DNA from 2 places in the Megasphaera sp. SW808 genome. Region 1 is predicted to be linked to the other one. Evidence: a T-box and tRNA genes for the amino acid it is inferred to sense, from the RefSeq annotation. Region 1 holds a T-box; the other holds one or more tRNA genes.
The links. A T-box is a leader RNA that pairs with one kind of tRNA and senses whether it is charged. The one in region 1 lies ahead of thrS (threonine--tRNA ligase), so its partner is inferred to be a tRNA-Thr.

Region 1 (9,603 bases):
CGGCGCTTTGTTGCGGTAAGCAATTTTTAAGGTTTATGATACGGGCTTGGTCTGAAAAGACCAAGCCTGTTGAATAAAAAGATACTTTTTTTAGGAGGCAAACGTAAATGGAAATATTGGTATGTGTCAAACAAGTTCCGGACACAGCAGAAGTTAAGATTGACCCCGTAAAACATACCGTCATTCGTGCTGGTGTTCCTAACATTTTCAACCCCTTTGACCAGAACGCTTTGGAAGCAGCTTTGCAGTTGAAGGACAATCAGGGTGCAAAGGTTACTGTCCTTTCCATGGGTCCCCCGCAGGCAAAAGACGTATTGCGCGAAGCTCTGGCAATGGGCGCTGACGACGCTTATCTCCTGACAGACCGCAAAGTTGGCGGCTCTGATACATTGGCTACAGGTTATTGCCTGGCTCAGGCTGTTAAAAAAGTTGCTGAACTCAAAGGCATCGAACAGTTCGATATCATCCTTTGCGGCAAACAGGCTATCGACGGCGACACGGCTCAGGTTGGCCCGCAGATCGCTTGCGAACTCGGCATTCCTCAGATTACATATGCTGCCGAAATCAAAGTTGAAGGCACGACTGTAACGGTTAAACAGCAGAACGAAGAAGGCTACATCGTAACGGAAGCTCAGTTCCCCGTTTTGATTACAGCCGTTAAAGAATTGAACGAACCGCGCTTCCCGACCATCCGTGGTACGATGAAAGCAAAACGTCGTGAAATTCCTGAATTGTCTGCTGCTGACATCAACGCTGACGAATCTCAGATTGGTTTGAGCGGTTCTCCGACAAAAGTTCGTAAGATTTTCACACCGCCTCAGAGAACACAGGGTCTCGTTATTAACGAAGAAGACGCCCAGGTAGCAGTAGATCAGTTGATGGCTAAATTGACTGAAAACAAAATCATCTAATTTCTAAGGAGGAACAGTGAAAATGGATTTAGCAGAATACAAAGGCGTATATGTAATCGCTGAACAATTCGAAGGCAAATTACGTAACGTATCTTTCGAACTGTTGGGCCAGGGCCGTAAATTGGCTGACGGCATCGGTGACGAAGTAGGTGCGGTACTGATTGGTTATAACGTAAAACCGTTGGCACAGGAACTCATCGCTCATGGCGCTCACAAAGTATATGTATATGACGATGAAAAATTGGCTAACTACAACACAACGGCTTACTCTAAAGTTCTGTGCGACTTCTTCCATGAAGTTAAACCGAACGTATTCCTCGTAGGCGCTACGAACATCGGCCGCGATCTCGGCCCCCGCGTCGCTAACTCCCTGAAAACGGGCTTGACGGCTGACTGCACGGGTCTTTCCGTTGACGAAGACGGCAAGACGATCGTTTGGACTCGTCCGGCTTTGGGCGGCAACATCATGGCTGAAATCATTTGCCCGGATAACCGTCCGCAGATGGGTACTGTTCGTCCGAACGTATTCAAAAAACCGGAAGCTGATCCGAGCGCTACAGGCGAAGTTATCGAAATGGAAGCAAAACTTTCCGACGCTGACTTCATGACGAAATTCGTTGAACTCATTAAAATGGGCGGCGAAGGCGTTAAGATCGAAGAAGCTGACGTTATCGTTGCCGGCGGCCGCGGCATGAACGGCGCTGAACCGTTTGTTGGCGGCGGTATCCTGAAAGAATTGGCAGACGTATTGGGCGGCGCTGTCGGCGCATCCCGTGCAGCTGTTGACGCTGGCTGGATCGACGCTCTCCATCAGGTTGGCCAGACAGGTAAGACTGTTGGCCCGAAACTCTACATCGCTTGCGCTATTTCCGGTGCTATTCAGCACTTGGCAGGCATGACGGGTTCTGACTGCATCATCGCTATCAACAAAGACGAAGATGCTCCGATCTTCAAAGTTTGCGACTACGGTATCGTTGGCGACGCTTTCGAAGTAGTTCCCAAACTCACAGCAGCTATTAAAGCAGCCAAAGGTATGGCATAATACCTAGATTTCCATAAGCCTAAAAAAGGACTGTCTTCGGGCAGTCCTTTTTACGTAGCTGCAGTTCTTTAAGTTCTTAATTTGAAGTAAAAAAAGACTAAAGTTTCTTGACAAGGTACATCGTACGTCGTATAATTTACGCATACATAGAAATATGTAACAAGCCTTGAAAAGGACATGATATTTTCAGCGGCTTTATCAGAGAGGGGCATAGTTGGTGTGAGTGTCCTTAAAGCGTGAAAGTGTTACCCCCTTGGAGCTAATCGCCGGAAGTTGCAGTACGGCGGTTCGGTCGCCACGTTATAGCGTTTGAGTACATCGGTATTTTACTGATGAACTAGGGTGGAACCACGTGAGCATGCTCTCGTCCCTTGAGGACGGGAGCTTTTTTATTAAGGAGGATGTATTATGGCAGAATTAGTGTTAAAAGACGGCAGCAAAAAAGTATTTGCCGACGGCATTTCGTTGTATGATGCCGCAAAAGAGCTGAGCAACAGCTTGGCTAAGAAAGTATTGGTAGCGAAAGTCAATGGAGACGTAACGGATTTGCGGGAAACCATCGTCGACGGTTCTACCGTTGAATTCCTGACTTTTGACGCCCAGGAAGGGAAGGACACGCTCCGCCATACGGCATCCCATATCATGGCGCAGGCCGTTCAGCGTTTGTTCAAGGATGTTAAACTCGCTATCGGCCCGTCCATCGAAAACGGTTTTTACTACGATTTCGATACGGAACACCGGTTTACGCAGGAAGATTTCGCCTCCATCGAAGCAGAAATGGAAAAAATCGTCAAAGAAAATCTCGCTTTGACGAAAGAAGTCGTATCCCGCGACGAAGCGCTGAAAATGTTTAAAGACGCCGGTCAGGACTACAAGGTAGAATTGATTGAAGACCTGCCGGAGGGCGAACAGATTTCCTTATACCGCCAGGGAGATTTCGTCGATTTGTGCGCAGGACCGCACTGCGAAACGACGGGCCGGGTCAAAGCTTTTAAGCTGCTGACGGTGGCCGGTGCGTACTGGCGCGGCGATGAACATAATAAGATGCTTCAGCGTATTTACGGCACGGCTTTCGAAAAGAAAGACGACTTGGATGCATATCTGCACATGCTGGCTGAAGCGGAAAAGCGTGACCATCGTAAATTGGGCAAGCAGCTCGACTTGTTCAGCTTCCACGAAGAAGGCCCGGGCTTCCCGTTCTTCCACGCAAAAGGCATGGTTCTCCGCAAGACGCTGCTCAAATTCTGGTATGAACTGCACGATGAAGCGGAATACGACGAAATCAGCACGCCGACGATCCTGAGCCGCCACCTGTGGGAACAGTCCGGTCACTGGGATCATTACCGTGACAATATGTACTTCACGACTATCGACGACGAACCGTACGCGATTAAGCCGATGAACTGCCCCGGCGGTATCCTCGTATATAAGAGCGACGTCCATAGTTATCGTGATTTCCCCATGCGGATGGCTGAATTAGGCCTGGTTCACCGCCATGAGCTCCACGGCGCCCTCCACGGCTTGTTCCGCGTTCGCTGCTTCACCCAGGACGACGCCCACATCTTCATGCTGCCGAGCCAGATGGAAGAAGAAATTTCCGGCGTTATCGACTTGTTTGACAAGGCTTACAACGTATTCGGCTTGGAATACCGCGTCGAATTGTCCACTCGTCCGGAAGACTCCATGGGCTCCGACGAAATTTGGGAATTAGCGACGAGCACCCTGCGCAAGGTATTAGAAGACAGAAACATTCCGTACCAGGTCAACGAAGGCGACGGCGCTTTCTACGGTCCGAAGCTCGACTTCCACGTCAAGGATTCCATCGGCCGTACTTGGCAGTGCGGTACGATCCAGCTTGATATGCTCATGCCGGAACGCTTCGACATGACCTATGTCGGCGAAGACGGCCAGAAGCATCGCCCGGTCATGGTACACCGTACCTGCTTCGGCAGCATTGAACGCTTCCTGGGCATCCTCATCGAAAACTATGCCGGCGCCTTCCCCGTATGGCTCGCTCCGGTACAGATCAAATTCCTGCCCATTTCCGATAAGCATTTGGCCTATGCTTTGGAACTGCGCAAGAAATTCAAGAAGCTGGGCATCCGCGTAGAAGTAGACGAAAGCAACGAAAAGATCGGCTACAAGATTCGCAAGGCCCAGATGGAAAAGGTTCCGTACATGGCTATCATCGGCGACAAGGAAATCGAAACGAATACCTTGTCCCTCCGCGACAGAGCAAAAGGCGATCTCGGCGCAAAACCGGTCGACGAAGTCGTCGCTCATATTCAGGAACTGACGGCTACGCGCAAAGGATAATAGCATAGGATATACGTTAGGGCATGCCCGCGCAGGGCATGTCCTTTTCCTATTGCAAAACGGTTCGTCTCGCCATACTTTTTCTCATTTCATAGTTGACAAGATCGGATATATCAGGCAAAATAAGTAGCGTTGTGTCTTCATAGGGCGTACAAGCCGCGTGGCCTGCGACGGCTGGAAATGCTGCGTACGGAGTGGAGATAGAACGCACTATACGTTTGAAATGAGGGTTATACATGATGAAGAAACTAATCGCTATGGCGGCGGCCAGTATCCTGACAATGGGCATGACGAGTGCCGGGGCTGCCAATCCCTTTGTCGACGTGCCTGCCGACAGCTGGGCTTACCACTCTGTGGCGGAGCTGGCTGAGGCCGGCGTGATTCAGGGCGTAGACGGAAATTATTTTCAGGGAAACCGTTCCATTACGCGGTATGAAGCGGCTGAAATGGTCGCCAAGGCTATGGCTCATATGGACAGGGCGTCGGTGGAACAGCGGGCCGTGATTCACAAGCTGGCCGACGAGTACGCTGAAGAGCTGAACCGCCTCGGCCTTCGCGTCGCGGCTTTAGAGAACAAGGTCGGCAATGTGAAGTTTAGCGGCGACGCCCGCTTCCGCTATCGCTATCAGAATTCTGCAGGCAGCCGCGCCGGCAAGGAAAATGACAATTCCTGGGATTACCGCATCCGCCTTCGCGGACAGGCACAGCTCGACGAACGGCTGAAAGCCACCGTAAGCATTAGTTCGGATTGGCAGAGCTTCAGTGAAAACGGCGCGGTCAGCGGCGGCACGAACGACGCCTTTGCCGACGCCCTTAAAGTCGACTACGAGGCGGATTCCTTTTATCTGAGCCTCGGCCGGACGGATATATACAAGATCGGCGGCCCGCGCAGCTATGGGTACACGTACAGCGATATTTTCGACCGCGCTGAAGGGCAATACCGTACAGATGCTTTTGCTCTTACGGCGGGCTACGGCAAATTCAAAAAGGGGAATGTCATGGCCGGCAGCGTCCAAGGCGATGATTCCATCAACGGCGTAAAGACCGGCTACGGCGAAATCGAAGCTTTTTTTGGAAACGATTCGGCTGCCGGCGTATATTATAATGATTTCAATACGACTGGGAACGGAGAAGCCAACAGGGATTTTAACGCCGACTCCTTATGGGGCGCCTATGCCAGCGTCAACATCGGCTCGAAATGGAATGTATTGGCTCAGTATGAACGCACGAACTTAAACCATGATACGCAGTATACGCACGACGACGGCTCTGCCGACTTGTTCATCGGCCGCCTGATGTACGGGAAATCGAGCATGGCAATCCCGAAATCGTGGGATATCTGGACGGAATACATCGACGCAGAAGACGGTACCTGGCTCGGCGGCTTTACGACGTCGTGGCGCTTCGCCTCGCAGATGGACAATCTGACGTCATGGGGCGTCGGCGTCGACTATGTATTAGCCAAGAACGCCATGTTCAGCGTCATGCAGTCCTTCGCTACGGAAGCCAAGGCCGGCGGCATGGCTGATCCGGAAGAACAGACGCGGGCAGAATTGATTTTCGCGTTCTAAGCGGAAGAACCCGGCGCGGCGGACAAGTCGCGCGAAGACCGGCTGCCAGTTGACGGCAGGGACAGAATCTCCTACAATAGAAACGAAACACAGACAAAAGAGAGGTACGTTATGATTATCAACTGGTATCCCGGCCACATGGCGAAAGCCAGGCGGCTGATAGAAGCAAATCTGAAGGTCATCGACGTTGTCATCGAGCTCGTCGACGCCCGCATCCCCATGAGCAGCACCAACCCCATGATAGCCAGCCTCATCGGCCAGAAGCCGTCGGTCGTCGTCATGAACAAGGCCGACTTGGCCGACCCGGACATGGTCAGGGAATGGGTACAGTATTATAAGGAGCAGGGACGCATCGTGCTGCCCTTAAACAGCAAGGATGGCAAGGGAGTCAAGCAGCTCGTCGCCTTGGTGCGCAAGCTGGCCGAGCCCAAGCTGGCCCATTGGCGGGCCCGGGGGCTGAAGAACCGTTCCGTGCGGACGATGATTCTCGGCATTCCCAACGTAGGCAAGTCGACGCTCATCAACAAGCTGGCCCGGCGCAGCGCCGCCAAGACGGCCGACAAGCCGGGCGAAACGAAGGGCAAGCAGTGGGTTCACATCGGCGATCAGCTCGACCTTCTCGACACGCCGGGCGTATTGTGGCCTAAGCTGGAAAATCAGGTCAGCGCCTATCGGCTGGCCGCGACAGGGGCCATTTCCGACACGGTATTCGACATGGAAACGGTCATTACCCAGCTCATCGAAGAATTGAGCCAGTTCTACGCCGACGAATTGCTGGCGAGATTTAAGCTGGACGCGCTGGGAGCTGCGCCCTTGGAAACGATCGAAGCCATCGGCCGCAAGCGTGGCTGCATCGTATCAGGCGGCGTCGTCGACATGGAGAAGACTTATAAGCTCATTTTGAAGGAATACCGCGAAGGCAAAATCGGCTTGATTTCCCTGGACCGCTGCGGCGAAGCGTGTGGGGGCGGAGAATCATGATCGACATCGGGCAGCTAAAGACGGCTGATATTAAAGCCCTGCTGGAGCAGAATCCCGACGACGTCATGGCCCTGCTGCAGACTATGAAGGAAGACCGCCGCCTTTCCGTACAAAAATTAGCGGATACCTATATCCGCCGCAAGATGAAGGAAGAAGCCGAACGGGAACGAGTCATGCACATGTATTCCCTGGAAACGGCCTATTATAACGACGGCATATACCACGTCGCCGGCATCGACGAAGCCGGGCGGGGCCCCGTGGCCGGGCCGGTCATGGTAGCCGCCGTCATCCTGCCGCCTTACTGGGAATGTCCCGGATTAAACGACAGCAAAAAGCTGTCGGCGGCGAAACGGGACGCTTTGTATGATAAAATCATGGCTGAAGCCGTGGCCGTGTCGTGCGTTGCCAAGTCGGAGCTGGAAATCGATGCCCTCGACATTTACCACGCGACGATGCAGGGGATGTATGAAGCGGCGGCGGGCCTTGCTGTGCCGGCGGAAGCCGTCCTCATCGACGCCATGCCCTTGAAGGATCTGACGGTACCTCATCAGTCCGTCGTCCACGGCGACAGCCAGAGCGCGTCTATTGCGGCGGCTTCGATTATCGCCAAGGTGACGAGGGACCGGGTCATGATGGAATACGACGAGGCTTATCCTCAGTACGGATTTGCCGTCCATAAAGGCTATTTGACGCAGCGCCACGTCGACGCCATACGGCAGTACGGCCCCTGTCCCATCCATCGGCGCAGCTTTGAGCCGATCAAGAGCATGACGGCCGGACAATAATATACTTAAATATATGCAGACAAAAAAAGCTGGTCATCGCCGGCTGCCTGTTTCGGCAGCGGCGAGGCCAGCTTTTGCAGTGTATAGGCGGTCTGTCAGAATAAATCCTTTCGCCACAGCATGAAGACGGCGCAGAGGGCGCAGAAAAAGGCGATGGCGATGACGTATACGAAACCCATGACGTTGTTGGCGAAGGGCAGGGGGACGTTGATGCCCCAAAAACTGAAGATAATCGTCGGCACGGCCAGGATAATCGTGATGGAGGCCAGGAATTTCATGACGATGTTCAGGTTGTTGGAAATGATAGAGGCGAACGTATCGGACATGCTCATGAGGATGTTGGAATACATTTCAACCATTTCGATAGCCTGCTTGTTTTCGATGATGACGTCTTCCAGCAGGTCCTCATCTTCTTCGTACATTTTCAGCAGGTGATGGAGAGACGTGTTGCGGCGCAGGCGCATGAGACGCTCCATGACGATGCCGTTGCCCCGCAGGGCCGACGTAAAGTAGGTCAGGGACTTCTGTAATTCCAATAAGAGGAAGAATTCCTTGTTGCGCATGGAATGGCGCAGGATATCTTCGATATCGTCGGTGCGGTGGTTAATCTGCATCAGGTATTTTAGGAACAACGTGGCCGAGCGATAGAGTATCTGGAACAAGAAACGCGTTTTTTTGAAGGTATAAAACAGAGGATATTTATTTTCCGTGAACGCGCGCATGACTTCCGTTTCCTGGATGCACAGGGTGATGATGAAATCGGGCGTGATAAAGATGCCCAGCGGCAAGGTGTCGTAGCTGTCCGTTTCCAGAATAATCGGGATGTTGATGACGACGAAGATGTAGTTGTCTTCTAATTCTACGTGAGAACGTTCTTCCGTATCCAGAGCGGTCTTCAGCACGTCCGTCGGGATTTCCGTTACCATCGATACGAGCTGTAAGTCTTCCGAATCGGGATTTACGACGTCGATCCATGAGCCTTTTTCCGCAGACACCAGGGAAATATTATTTTCCAGGTGGCCGTTATTGTGTTTGTATACTTGAATCATGGCGCTTCTCCGTTTCCTCTTAGTTTAGCGGACTTTCGAATCCAAATTCTAATATAATCATAAATATCTATCAAGTCAAGGGAAAGGGGCAGATTTTAAACGAAATGAACTGTAAATTTAGGGTAAACGGGGAAATGGAAGAGGCTGGCCGTCCGCCGCGGCGAAGGCAGAGAATAGACTACACGAACAAGAGAGAATTTGTTATAATGAGTAAGTATATCTTTTTGCAAGACGCGCCGCGAGGCGAAGGAATTCGAAAGATACGTACAGAGAAGCTGCGGAAGCAGCAAAAGGGGGATATATTGTGATTGCTGTAATTATCAACGGGGCAGCGACCGCTTTGGGCGCCGTGCTGGGCGTCATATTGAAGAAGGGCGTGCCGGAGCACGTATCGAAGGCCGTCTTTTCGGCCATCGGTCTGTGCCTGGCCGTCATGGCGATTCAGGGCGCCATTCAAACGGAAAACATACTGCTCATGGTGTTGTCCATCGCCATCGGCGTGGCCGTTGGGACGGTGTTGGCTATCGAAGACCGGATGCAGTCCTTCGGCCTTTGGCTGCGGAACCGCATGAAAGCCGGCGGCGATTCGAACTTTGTCGAGGCCTTCGTCACCTTGTCGGTCATGCAGGTCGTCGGCGCGATGGCTATTTTAGGGCCTATTCAGGCAGCTCTTTTAGGAGATACGACGCTCTTATATTTGAAATCTACCATTGACGGCATATCGGCCTTTATTTTCGGAGCGTTGTACGGAGTGGGCGCCGTGCCGGTAGGCATCGTCATCATCGTATACGAGCTGGCCGTGTATGCCGCGGCGTCCCTGCTGTCGCCCCTCATGACGCCCGATGTCATCCGCGAGCTCAGCGCCGTAGGCAACGTCATGATCCTGGCTATCGCCTTGAACATGATGGGCTTGACGAAGCTCAAGGTGGCCGATTATACGCTGGGTAT
Region 2 (9,603 bases), on a different contig from region 1:
CCTGCCCATCGGCATAGCCATCGTCGATATGCAGTCCAGCCTGTGCTGGGCTAACAGCGTGTTCCGCGACTGGATCGGCGATATCGACAACGACCAGAAGCTGGATCATATTATGCCCAATTTAAATATCGATAAATTTTGGGGGAAATTCGGCTACTTTTTCGAACATATCGATAAGCGGTATTACCGCGTCGTCTACAAGTATTTGCAGACGGAAGCGGCGGAAGACGACAACTATCTCATCTTGTATTTTGAAGATATTACGGACACGGAAACGCAGAAGATGAACTGCATTGCCTCCGTGCCGGTATTGTGCGATATTGAAATCGACAACATGGAAGAAGTCGCCAAGGGCATGACGTCGGTCCAGCAGACGACGCTGTGGACAAACGTCAACAACTGCCTGATCGACGAATTGACGTCGCTGGGAGCCTTCGTCCGTTCGTACGGCAACGAAAAGTACTTCGCCTGCCTGAGCCGCGAGGCCCTCGACGAACTGAAGAAGGACAATTTTTCCTTTCTCGAAAAAATCCGCATGATCCATACGGTCAACCGCATTCCCGTTACGCTCAGCATGGGCGTGGCGGCTTGCCCGAAGGATGTCGTGACCCAGGGCATGGTCAACTTCAACGAGCTGGCCGACAAGGCCCAGGCCGGGCTGGATCTGGCCTTGGGACGGGGCGGCGACCAGGTCGTCGTATATGAAGAAGACGGCTCGCCTCATTTTTACGGCGGCAAGACCCGGTCTGTCGAAAAGAATACCCGCGTCCGGGCCCGCGTCGTCGCCCAGGCGATACGCGAACTCATCGACACGAGCGATCTCGTCCTGGTCATGGGGCATGAACGGGAAGATTACGACAGCATCGGAGCTGCCGTCGGCGTGGCTCACATGGCCCGCATCATCGGCAAGCCCGTCCACATCGTCATCAGCAAGCAGACCGACGCCATCCGACGCCTGGAAACGCAGATACTCAACGTGCCGGCCTTTAAGGACTTGCTCATTTCGGCGGAAACGGCGGAAGAGCTGTGCAACAGCCAGACGCTGCTGTTTATCGTCGATACCCATCGGACGGACATGACCGTCGCGCCGGCCTTGATCGAACAGACGGAACGGCGCGTCGTCATCGACCATCACCGCCGCAGCTCCGACTTTATCAAGAAGCCCCTCCTGACGTATACGGAGCCGTCCAGCTCTTCGACGAGCGAGCTCGTCACGGAACTGCTCCAGTATTATCAGGAAGACGTAGAGCTGGAAAAAATCGAAGCGACGGCCCTGTATGCCGGCATTATCGTCGATACGAAAAACTTCGCCGTCCAGACCGGCGTCCGTACCTTTGACGCCGCAGCCTACCTGCGCCGCAGCGGCGCCGACCCGGAAATCGTGCGGGAGCTGTTCAGCTCCGACTTTACGACAGTCCGGGAAAAGGCGGCCATCTTATCGGAGGCGCGCATCGTAGACGGCGTGGCCATGGCTTCCTGCCCGAAGGGGACAAAGAACACGACCATTGTAGCGGCGCAAATCGCCGATATGCTTATCAATATAGACAACGTAAACGCCAGCTTTACGTTCTGCGAGCTTCCTGACGGCAATATCGGCGTCAGCGCCCGCTCCAAGGGAGATATTAACGTACAGCTCGTCATGGAAGCCTTAGGCGGCGGCGGCCATCGCACCGTCGCCGGCGCGCAGCTCAAAGAGCGTACTGTAGAAGAAGCGCAGCAGGACGTCATGACGGCCCTGTGGGACGTAATCAATAAAAATAAGGAGACTGAAAAAGAATGAAAGTAATATTATTGCAAGACGTAAAAAAATTGGGTAAAAAAGGGGAAATCATAGAAGTATCGGAAGGCTACGGCCGCAATTTCCTGCTGCCCCGCAAATTAGCCGCGCCGGGCACGTCGGAAAACATCAACGACGCGAAGCAGAAGCAGGCTGCGGCTAAGCATAAGGCCCAGGTAGCGTCCGACGAAGCCGTCGTCCTGGCCAGCCAGCTGAAGAAGGTAGAGCTGACGATTCCCGTAAAGGTCGGCGAAGGCGGAAAGGTATTCGGTGCGATTACGGGCAAAAATATCAGCGAAGCGGCGAAGGCTCAGTACGACGTCGACATCGACAAAAAGAAAGTCGAAATCAAGGACCCGATTAAATCGCTGGGAACGTACGACGTCGTCATCCGCGTTCATCCGACCATTACGAGCGTCATCAAGGTTCATGTCGTAGAAGGATAAGCTGCGGCAAACTGTAAGGGGATACTATGAAAGAATTGCTTGATAAACTGTTACAGCGCCATAAGTATCTGGAACCGACGGCGGAGGAAGAGCTCCGCCGTCAGGTTAACGTGCTTTACGGCGCTTTTACTGGTCTTATAGGGGCGGAAAAGATGGTGCTCAGGGCCAGTAAATACGCCGCCCTGTCCTATGTTCATTCGGAAGACCCGCGGCAGCGGCTGGTCGGCCTGCAGCGCCTCGTATATGAAAACGCGTCGTACGACCGCATCCCGAAGGACGACGAGGTCATCGACGTATTGAACGAGCTGGAAATCGTACTGGCTGAAATGCTGGCCCGCCAGGCTGTGGAAGAGCGGCTGGAAAAGAAGATTTCCCAGCGGATGGAAGAAAAGCAGCAGGAATACGTGCAGGAAATCAAGATGCAGATTATCAAGGAAGAACTGCACGATGTAGAGACGCCGCAGACGAAGCGCAAGCTGGCTGAACTGCAGAAGCTCGACACGATACAGCTGTCCGAATCGATTATGGAGCAAGTACGTCCGAAAAAGCTCAGCGCCGTCGTCGGCCAGGAACGGGCTGTAGAAGCGATGCAGAGCAAGCTGGCTTCCGTGTATCCGCAGCATCTTCTGCTGTACGGACCTCCCGGCGTAGGCAAGACGACGGCGGCCCGCATCGTCCTGCAGGAGGCGAAAGGCCTTCCCTTTACGCCCTTCGGACCTGACGCTCCCTTTGTCGAAACGGACGGGACGACGCTTCGCTGGGATTCGCGCGATATGACCAATCCCCTCATCGGCTCGGTTCACGACCCCATTTATCAAGGCGCGCGCCGCGATTTAGCCGATACGGGGATTCCCGAGCCCAAGCCGGGCCTGGTGACGGAGGCCCATGGCGGCATCTTGTTCATCGACGAAATCGGCGAGATGGATCCCATGCTGCTGAACAAGCTGCTGAAGGTATTAGAAGATAAGCGGGTGAAGTTCGAGTCGGCCTATTATGACGAAGAAGACCCGAACGTGCCCCAGTATATTAAAAAACTGTTCGCCGAAGGCGCGCCGGCCGATTTTATCCTCATCGGGGCGACGACGCGGAGCCCTTGGGAAATCAATCCGGCTATCCGCTCGCGCTGCGCTGAAATCTTTTTTGAGCCCCTCGTGCCGTCGGATATACAGACTATCGTAGAAAATGCGGCCAGGGAGCTGGGCGCAGTCTTGGAAGACGGCGCGGCGGCCCTTATCAGCACCTTTACGATCGAAGGGCGCAAGGCCGTCAATATTCTGGCCGACGCTTACGGCTTGGCCGTATATCGGGCCGGCCGCAAGGACGGCGTCGTCATCACGAAGGATCACATTCACCGCGTGTCCCAGATCAGCCGCCTCACGCCGTACGCCATGGAAAAGGCGAGCGACGTGCCGGCTGTGGGGAAAATATTCGGCCTCGGAGTTTCGGGATATTTAGGCTCGGCGATTGAAATCGAAGCCGTCGCCTTTCCCGCCCGTGAAGCCGGCAAGGGCTATTACCGCTTCAACGATACGGCCGGCTCAATGGCCAAGGACTCCATGTTCAACGCCGCCGCCGTAGTGCGCAGCGTGACGGGCAAGGAACTGTCCGATTACGACGTCAATATCAATTTTGTCGGCGGCGGGAACATCGACGGCCCGTCGGCAGGCTGCGCGATTACGACGGCCCTCATCTCGGCTATTACGCAGACGCCGATCCGACAGGATGTGGCCGTTACGGGCGAAATTTCCGTGCGGGGACAGGTAAAGCCCGTCGGCGGCGTATTTGAAAAGGCCTACGGCGCCTGCCAGGCCGGCATGAAGGCCATCGTCATTCCTAAGGACAATGGGCAGGATATTCCGGAGCACCATCTGGATTTGGATATACGCTGCGCTGAAACGATTCAGGACGTATTGGATGTTATGTTTGTAAAGTAGGAGTGTGCATAGACTATGGAGCAGCGGATTCCGCCGCAGAACGTAGAAGCGGAGCAGGCCGTGCTCGGCGCGATGATGCTGGAGCACAACGCCGTCGTAGCCGCTATGGAAAAGCTGCGGCCCGGCGATTTTTACAGGGAAGTGCATCGGACGATTTTCGAAGCCATGGAGCACCTGCACCATGACAACAAGGAAGTCGATGTCATTACCCTGCCGGAAGAGCTGCGGCGCATGAAGAAGCTCGACGACGTCGGCGGCCTGGAGTACATCCTCAGCCTGCCGAACCTGGTCGCGACGGCCGCGAATATCGAATATCACGCCAATATCGTGGCGGAAAAGGCCCTGGCCCGCAATATTATTACGACGTGCACCGAATTGACCTCGGAGGCTTACGACGGCGAGAAAGAGCCGGAGGATTTGCTGGACGACGCCGAACGGCGTATCTTACAGATTTCCGAGAGCAAGCGGCGGGGAGACTTCGCGCCTGTCGGCGTCGTCGTCGAAGAAACGCTGGACAAGATCACCAAGCTGTACGAAAATAAGGCGGGCATTACGGGCCTGCCTACGGGATTTCGCGATTTAGACCGCCTGACGTCGGGGCTGCAGCCGTCAGATTTAATCCTCGTCGCGGCTCGTCCGAGCATGGGGAAGACGGCCTTTACCCTGAATATCGCCCAGAACGTAGGCGTAAAGCAGCATAAGACCGTGGCCTTCTTTTCCTTGGAAATGTCTCAGGAGCAGCTCGTACAGCGTCTGCTGTGCCAAATCGCCCACATCGATTCGCAGAAGCTGCGCACGGGCCAGCTCAACAGCGACGATGAGTGGACGAAGCTGACCGATGCCTGTGATAAATTGTATCAGGCGCCTATTTACATCGACGATACGCCGGGCATTTCCGTGACGGAGATGCGCTCCAAGGCCCGCCGTCTCAAGGCGGAGCACGGTCTGGACCTGATCATCGTCGACTATCTGCAGCTCATGCAGGGGCGCAACTCCGAAAGCCGCCAGCAGGAAATTTCCGAAATTTCCCGTTCGCTGAAGGCTCTGGCCCGGGAGCTCAAGGTGCCTCTCATCGCCCTGTCGCAGCTCAGCCGAAGCGTAGAAAGCCGGCAGGATAAGCGGCCTATGCTCAGCGACCTGCGCGAATCGGGCGCGCTGGAACAGGACGCCGATATCGTGTCGTTTTTATATCGCGAAGATTATTATGATAAGGAAACGGAAAATCAGCATATTACGGAAATCATACTGGCCAAGCACCGCAACGGCCCCGTCGGTTCTGTAAAGCTGTACTTCAAGGGCGAATATACCTTATTCTTGAATTTGGATACGACCCATGAAGACCGTTTGTAATGCGTAAGGGATAGAGAGCTGTCGCTCTTGCGTCCCTTATTTTTGTATAGAGGAGGCCCTATGGAAAAGCAGAAAAAAATCCGCATTGCCGGCGTCGTTGCGGCAGTGCTGTTTATCGCCGTTGCCGCGGCCGGCTCCCTGTCCCGCTCGGACAGCGTGCGGAAGCTGTATCAGGAGCCGCGCGTAGCCGTTATCCGCGTCAATGGTCCGATTGTCGGCGGCGATGACGCCGATATGGCTTGGGGAAGCCCGTCTTCGACGACGTCGGGCGCACTGATGCGCCAGTTCCGCAAGGCCAGGCAGGATGACAGCGTACAGGCCGTGCTGCTGCGCGTCAACAGCCCCGGCGGCAGCGCGGCGGCGACGCAGGAAGCGGCGGCAGAGCTGCAGAAGCTGAAGGATTCCGGCAAGCCCGTCGTCGTATCCATGGGCGATACGGCCGCGTCGGGGGCCTACTGGCTGGCGGCTTACGGAGATAAAATATACGCCAATCCTTCGACGATTACGGGAAGCATTGGCGTGTATATGTCGTATTATGATGTGCAGGGCCTGAGCGAAAAGCTGGGCGTACGGGAAGAAAAAATCAAATCCGGACCCCATAAGGATATTTTTTCGCCCTTCCGTCCGATGACCGAGGAGGAACGGCAGCTGACCCAGAATATGGTCGACGACATGTATGAGCAGTTTGTCGCTGTCGTGGCCGAGCAGCGCCATATGGACAGCGAAAAGGCGCGGTCCCTGGCTGACGGCCGGGTATTTACGGGCGTACAGGCGAAGGAGGCAGGCCTCGTCGACGAGCTGGGGAATTATTACGACGCCTTAGGTTATGCAGGGACATTGATTCACGCCAATTCGGACAAGGTGGCGACGGTGACATACGACGACGCCTTCTCCTGGGAGCAGCTGGTGTCCGGAAAGATAACAGCGTCTTCTCTGGCCGAAGGGCTGTATGAAGCCGGACAGAGAATTCCCTTCCCCCTTATGATATGGAAAGGAGCGCGTCAGCAATGAGATATTACCTTGAAGAAGCCTTAGCCCTGGCCTACGGCATCGTCGTATCGCCTAAGGAAACGCTGGCCGTCATCGTTCCGGAGCAGCGCTTTCGCGAAGGCGTCGTCGTATGGTCCCTTTCGGTGCTGCTTTCGGTCGTGTCCGTATGGGCGCAGTGGCAGGATGCGGCAGTGTGGACGGCTGTGGCCATGTACGGCGGAGCGGCCTTCTGTTTTGCCGCGCGCATCTTGCTGTATCATGGAGCCGCCCGCCTTCTCGGGCGAAACGGGTCTATGAAAAGCCTGGCCGCGGCCCTCTGCTTTACGGAAATCCCCCTCAATTTAGCGACATTAGCCGGCAGCTTCGTATTCGTAGCGCCGGAGCTGCTGGTGCAGGCCGTGTCGCTGGCGGCAGGCGTCTGGGCCCTGGTATTGGACGTATGGGCCGTCAAAGAAACGTACGCCATGGGGACGGGACGAAGTATTGCCGTTCTGCTGCTGCCCCTGGCTGCCGTGGCCGTCTTGGCTGCCGTCGTCTTGTTATACGTCGTCTTTGCCGTCGTTTCGATTTTTAGTTGACGCGGCGTCCGGCTTAGCCGCATATTCCAGATTGCGGAGCAGCACCTTTTTGCCGCGCCAGGCGAAGGCCCGGTCGCCGAAGGCCTGCTGGAACTGTTTGTTGGACAGCGATTCGATATCCGAAGGGCAAAGCTGGGACAGGCGGTTCCGGTAAAATTCCGGAAGAGGCGTCGCCTTGGCGCCGGCATTGTGGGGACACGATTCCTGACAGACGTCGCAGCCGAAGATGAGCGGCGTTTTTTCTATACATCGTATTTCAGGCAGCGTAAGGCTGCCTTTTTTTTGCGTAATATACGATTTGCAGCGGCTGTAATCGTACGCGCCGCCGGCAAAGCATTGTCCCGGACAGGCCGACTGGCAGGCGCCGCAATGGCGGCATTCCTTTGGCAGGGGCTGGTCCGGCGCAAAGGGAAGGGACGTGAGGATGCTGCCGATAAAGACATAGGAGCCGTACGTATCGTTGATGAGACAGCGATTGTCTCCGAAAAATCCCAAGCCGGCCTGATAGGCCAGCCAGCGGTCTGACAACGGGGACGTATCGACGATGCAGTGCTGCTCGCTGCCGGGGTATTGCCGCTGCAGATATGCGGCGATTTGATCTAAATAGGCGCCGACGACGGCATGATAGTCTGCGCTCCGGCAATAGAGGGAGAGATTGGCCTGTTCTGTCTGCGCCGTGTAATAGGGAACTAAGACGACGATGACGGAACGGCACGACGGGAGAAGGCGACGCGGCTCGTATCGCTCGTCTCCTGTGCCGGCGGCCAGCGGGCACGGCGGTTCTTCAGCATAGGGCGGCCGGGGCAGATCGGCCGGGGCGACGCCGGCGCAGTCCAACCCAAGGGCGGCGGCAAACCGTTTTATATCTGTGCTGTCTATCATATAAAAATATCCTCCAAAATTTTTGAACTTATCTCTTGCTTTTTTCTATAGAGTATAGTATACTATCCAAGTCAGCGGTTTTAAAGACTTCTTTAAAAGAAAAGCTTTTGAAGAAAGAAAAAACTTCTGAAAAATGTCTTGACAGAATCGAGATTATCCAGTATAATCAATTACGTTCTGTGAGACAGGACATGCCGACATAGCTCAATTGGCAGAGCAACTGACTTGTAATCAGTAGGTTGTAGGTTCAAGTCCTATTGTCGGCTCCAGGTATGGTGGGGTTCCCGAGTGGCTAAAGGGAGCAGACTGTAAATCTGCCGGCGACTGCCTTCGAAGGTTCGAATCCTTCCCCCACCACCATATCATCGCGGGGTGGAGCAGTTGGTAGCTCGTCGGGCTCATAACCCGAAGGTCGTAGGTTCAAGTCCTGCCCCCGCTACCAAATTTTTACTGCAAGGCAGTAAAGAAAAACTGTATATGTGCTTTGAACGGTGTAAGCTGTTGTAGCTCAGTCGGTAGAGCGTATCCTTGGTAAGGATAAGGTCACCGGTTCAATCCCGGTCAATAGCTCCAAACATGGCGGCTTAGCTCAGTTGGCTAGAGCATGCGGTTCATACCCGCAGTGTCCAGAGTTCGAATCTCCGAGCCGCCACCACATTTATAACCTCGTTTTACGAGGTTATTTCTATATGCAATACTATTTTTTTCTGAAAACAGAGCAAAAATAGATATTGTGTGATAGAATACAATATAGATGGTAAATTTTTTCCTAAAGGAGGAAATCAGTAAAATGGCAAAAGAACATTACGAAAGAACCAAACCCCATGTTAACATCGGCACGATTGGTCACGTTGACCATGGCAAAACGACGTTGACGGCTGCTATTACGAAAGTATTGTCCGAAAAAGGCTATGCTAAATTCGAAGACTATGCCGATATCGATAAGGCTCCGGAAGAACGCGAACGCGGCATTACGATCAACACGGCTCACGTTGAATATGAAACGGACAACCGTCACTATGCTCACGTTGACTGCCCGGGCCACGCCGACTATGTTAAGAACATGATCACCGGCGCTGCTCAGATGGACGGCGCTATCCTCGTCGTAAGCGCAGCTGACGGCCCGATGCCCCAGACTCGCGAACACATCCTGTTAGCCCGTCAGGTAGGCGTACCGGCTATCGTCGTATACCTCAACAAAGCCGACCAGGTTGACGACCCCGAACTGATCGAACTCGTAGAAATGGAAGTCCGCGACCTCCTGAGCTCCTACGATTTCCCCGGCGACGATGTACCTATCGTCGTAGGCTCTGCACTGAAAGCCCTCGAAGGTGACGAAGAAGCAAAACAGTCTATCCTCAAACTGATGGACGAAGTAGACGCATACATCCCGACGCCGGATCGTCCGACGGACAAACCGTTCCTGATGCCTGTTGAAGACGTATTCACGATTACGGGCCGCGGCACCGTAGCAACGGGCCGTGTAGAACGCGGTACGGTTAAAGTAGGCGACGCAGTCGAAATCGTAGGCTTGTCCGACGAACCGAAACAGACCGTCGTAACGGGCGTAGAAATGTTCCGTAAGCTCCTCGACCTGGCAGAAGCCGGCGACAACATCGGCGCGCTGCTCCGCGGCATCGACCGTA

Region 2: it has a tRNA-Thr gene. The T-box ahead of thrS (threonine--tRNA ligase) is inferred to sense a tRNA for this amino acid. The anticodon was not compared.

What each region holds. Positions count from the first base shown of each region.
Region 1 is NZ_SJOT01000012.1:14,842-24,444, forward strand. Features, by position in the region: gene E0L13_RS06070 (acyl-CoA dehydrogenase) at 1-19, shown strand, start outside; gene E0L13_RS06075 (electron transfer flavoprotein subunit beta/FixA family protein) at 108-911, shown strand; gene E0L13_RS06080 (electron transfer flavoprotein subunit alpha/FixB family protein) at 934-1,953, shown strand; T-box leader at 2,111-2,328, shown strand; gene thrS (threonine--tRNA ligase) at 2,362-4,269, shown strand; gene E0L13_RS06090 (S-layer homology domain-containing protein) at 4,506-5,840, shown strand; gene ylqF (ribosome biogenesis GTPase YlqF) at 5,952-6,821, shown strand; gene E0L13_RS06100 (ribonuclease HII) at 6,818-7,606, shown strand; gene E0L13_RS06105 (magnesium transporter CorA family protein) at 7,702-8,655, opposite strand; gene E0L13_RS06110 (DUF554 domain-containing protein) at 8,960-9,603, shown strand, end outside.
Region 2 is NZ_SJOT01000004.1:33,190-42,792, reverse strand. Features, by position in the region: gene E0L13_RS02510 (DHH family phosphoesterase) at 1-1,780, shown strand, start outside; gene rplI (50S ribosomal protein L9) at 1,777-2,223, shown strand; gene lonC (Lon family ATP-dependent protease) at 2,250-4,157, shown strand; gene dnaB (replicative DNA helicase) at 4,173-5,507, shown strand; gene sppA (signal peptide peptidase SppA) at 5,568-6,518, shown strand; gene E0L13_RS02485 (YIP1 family protein) at 6,515-7,075, shown strand; gene E0L13_RS02480 (QueG-associated DUF1730 domain-containing protein) at 7,037-7,957, opposite strand; tRNA gene E0L13_RS02475 (tRNA-Thr) at 8,151-8,226, shown strand; tRNA gene E0L13_RS02470 (tRNA-Tyr) at 8,232-8,317, shown strand; tRNA gene E0L13_RS02465 (tRNA-Met) at 8,324-8,399, shown strand; tRNA gene E0L13_RS02460 (tRNA-Thr) at 8,455-8,530, shown strand; tRNA gene E0L13_RS02455 (tRNA-Met) at 8,536-8,612, shown strand; gene tuf (elongation factor Tu) at 8,748-9,603, shown strand, end outside.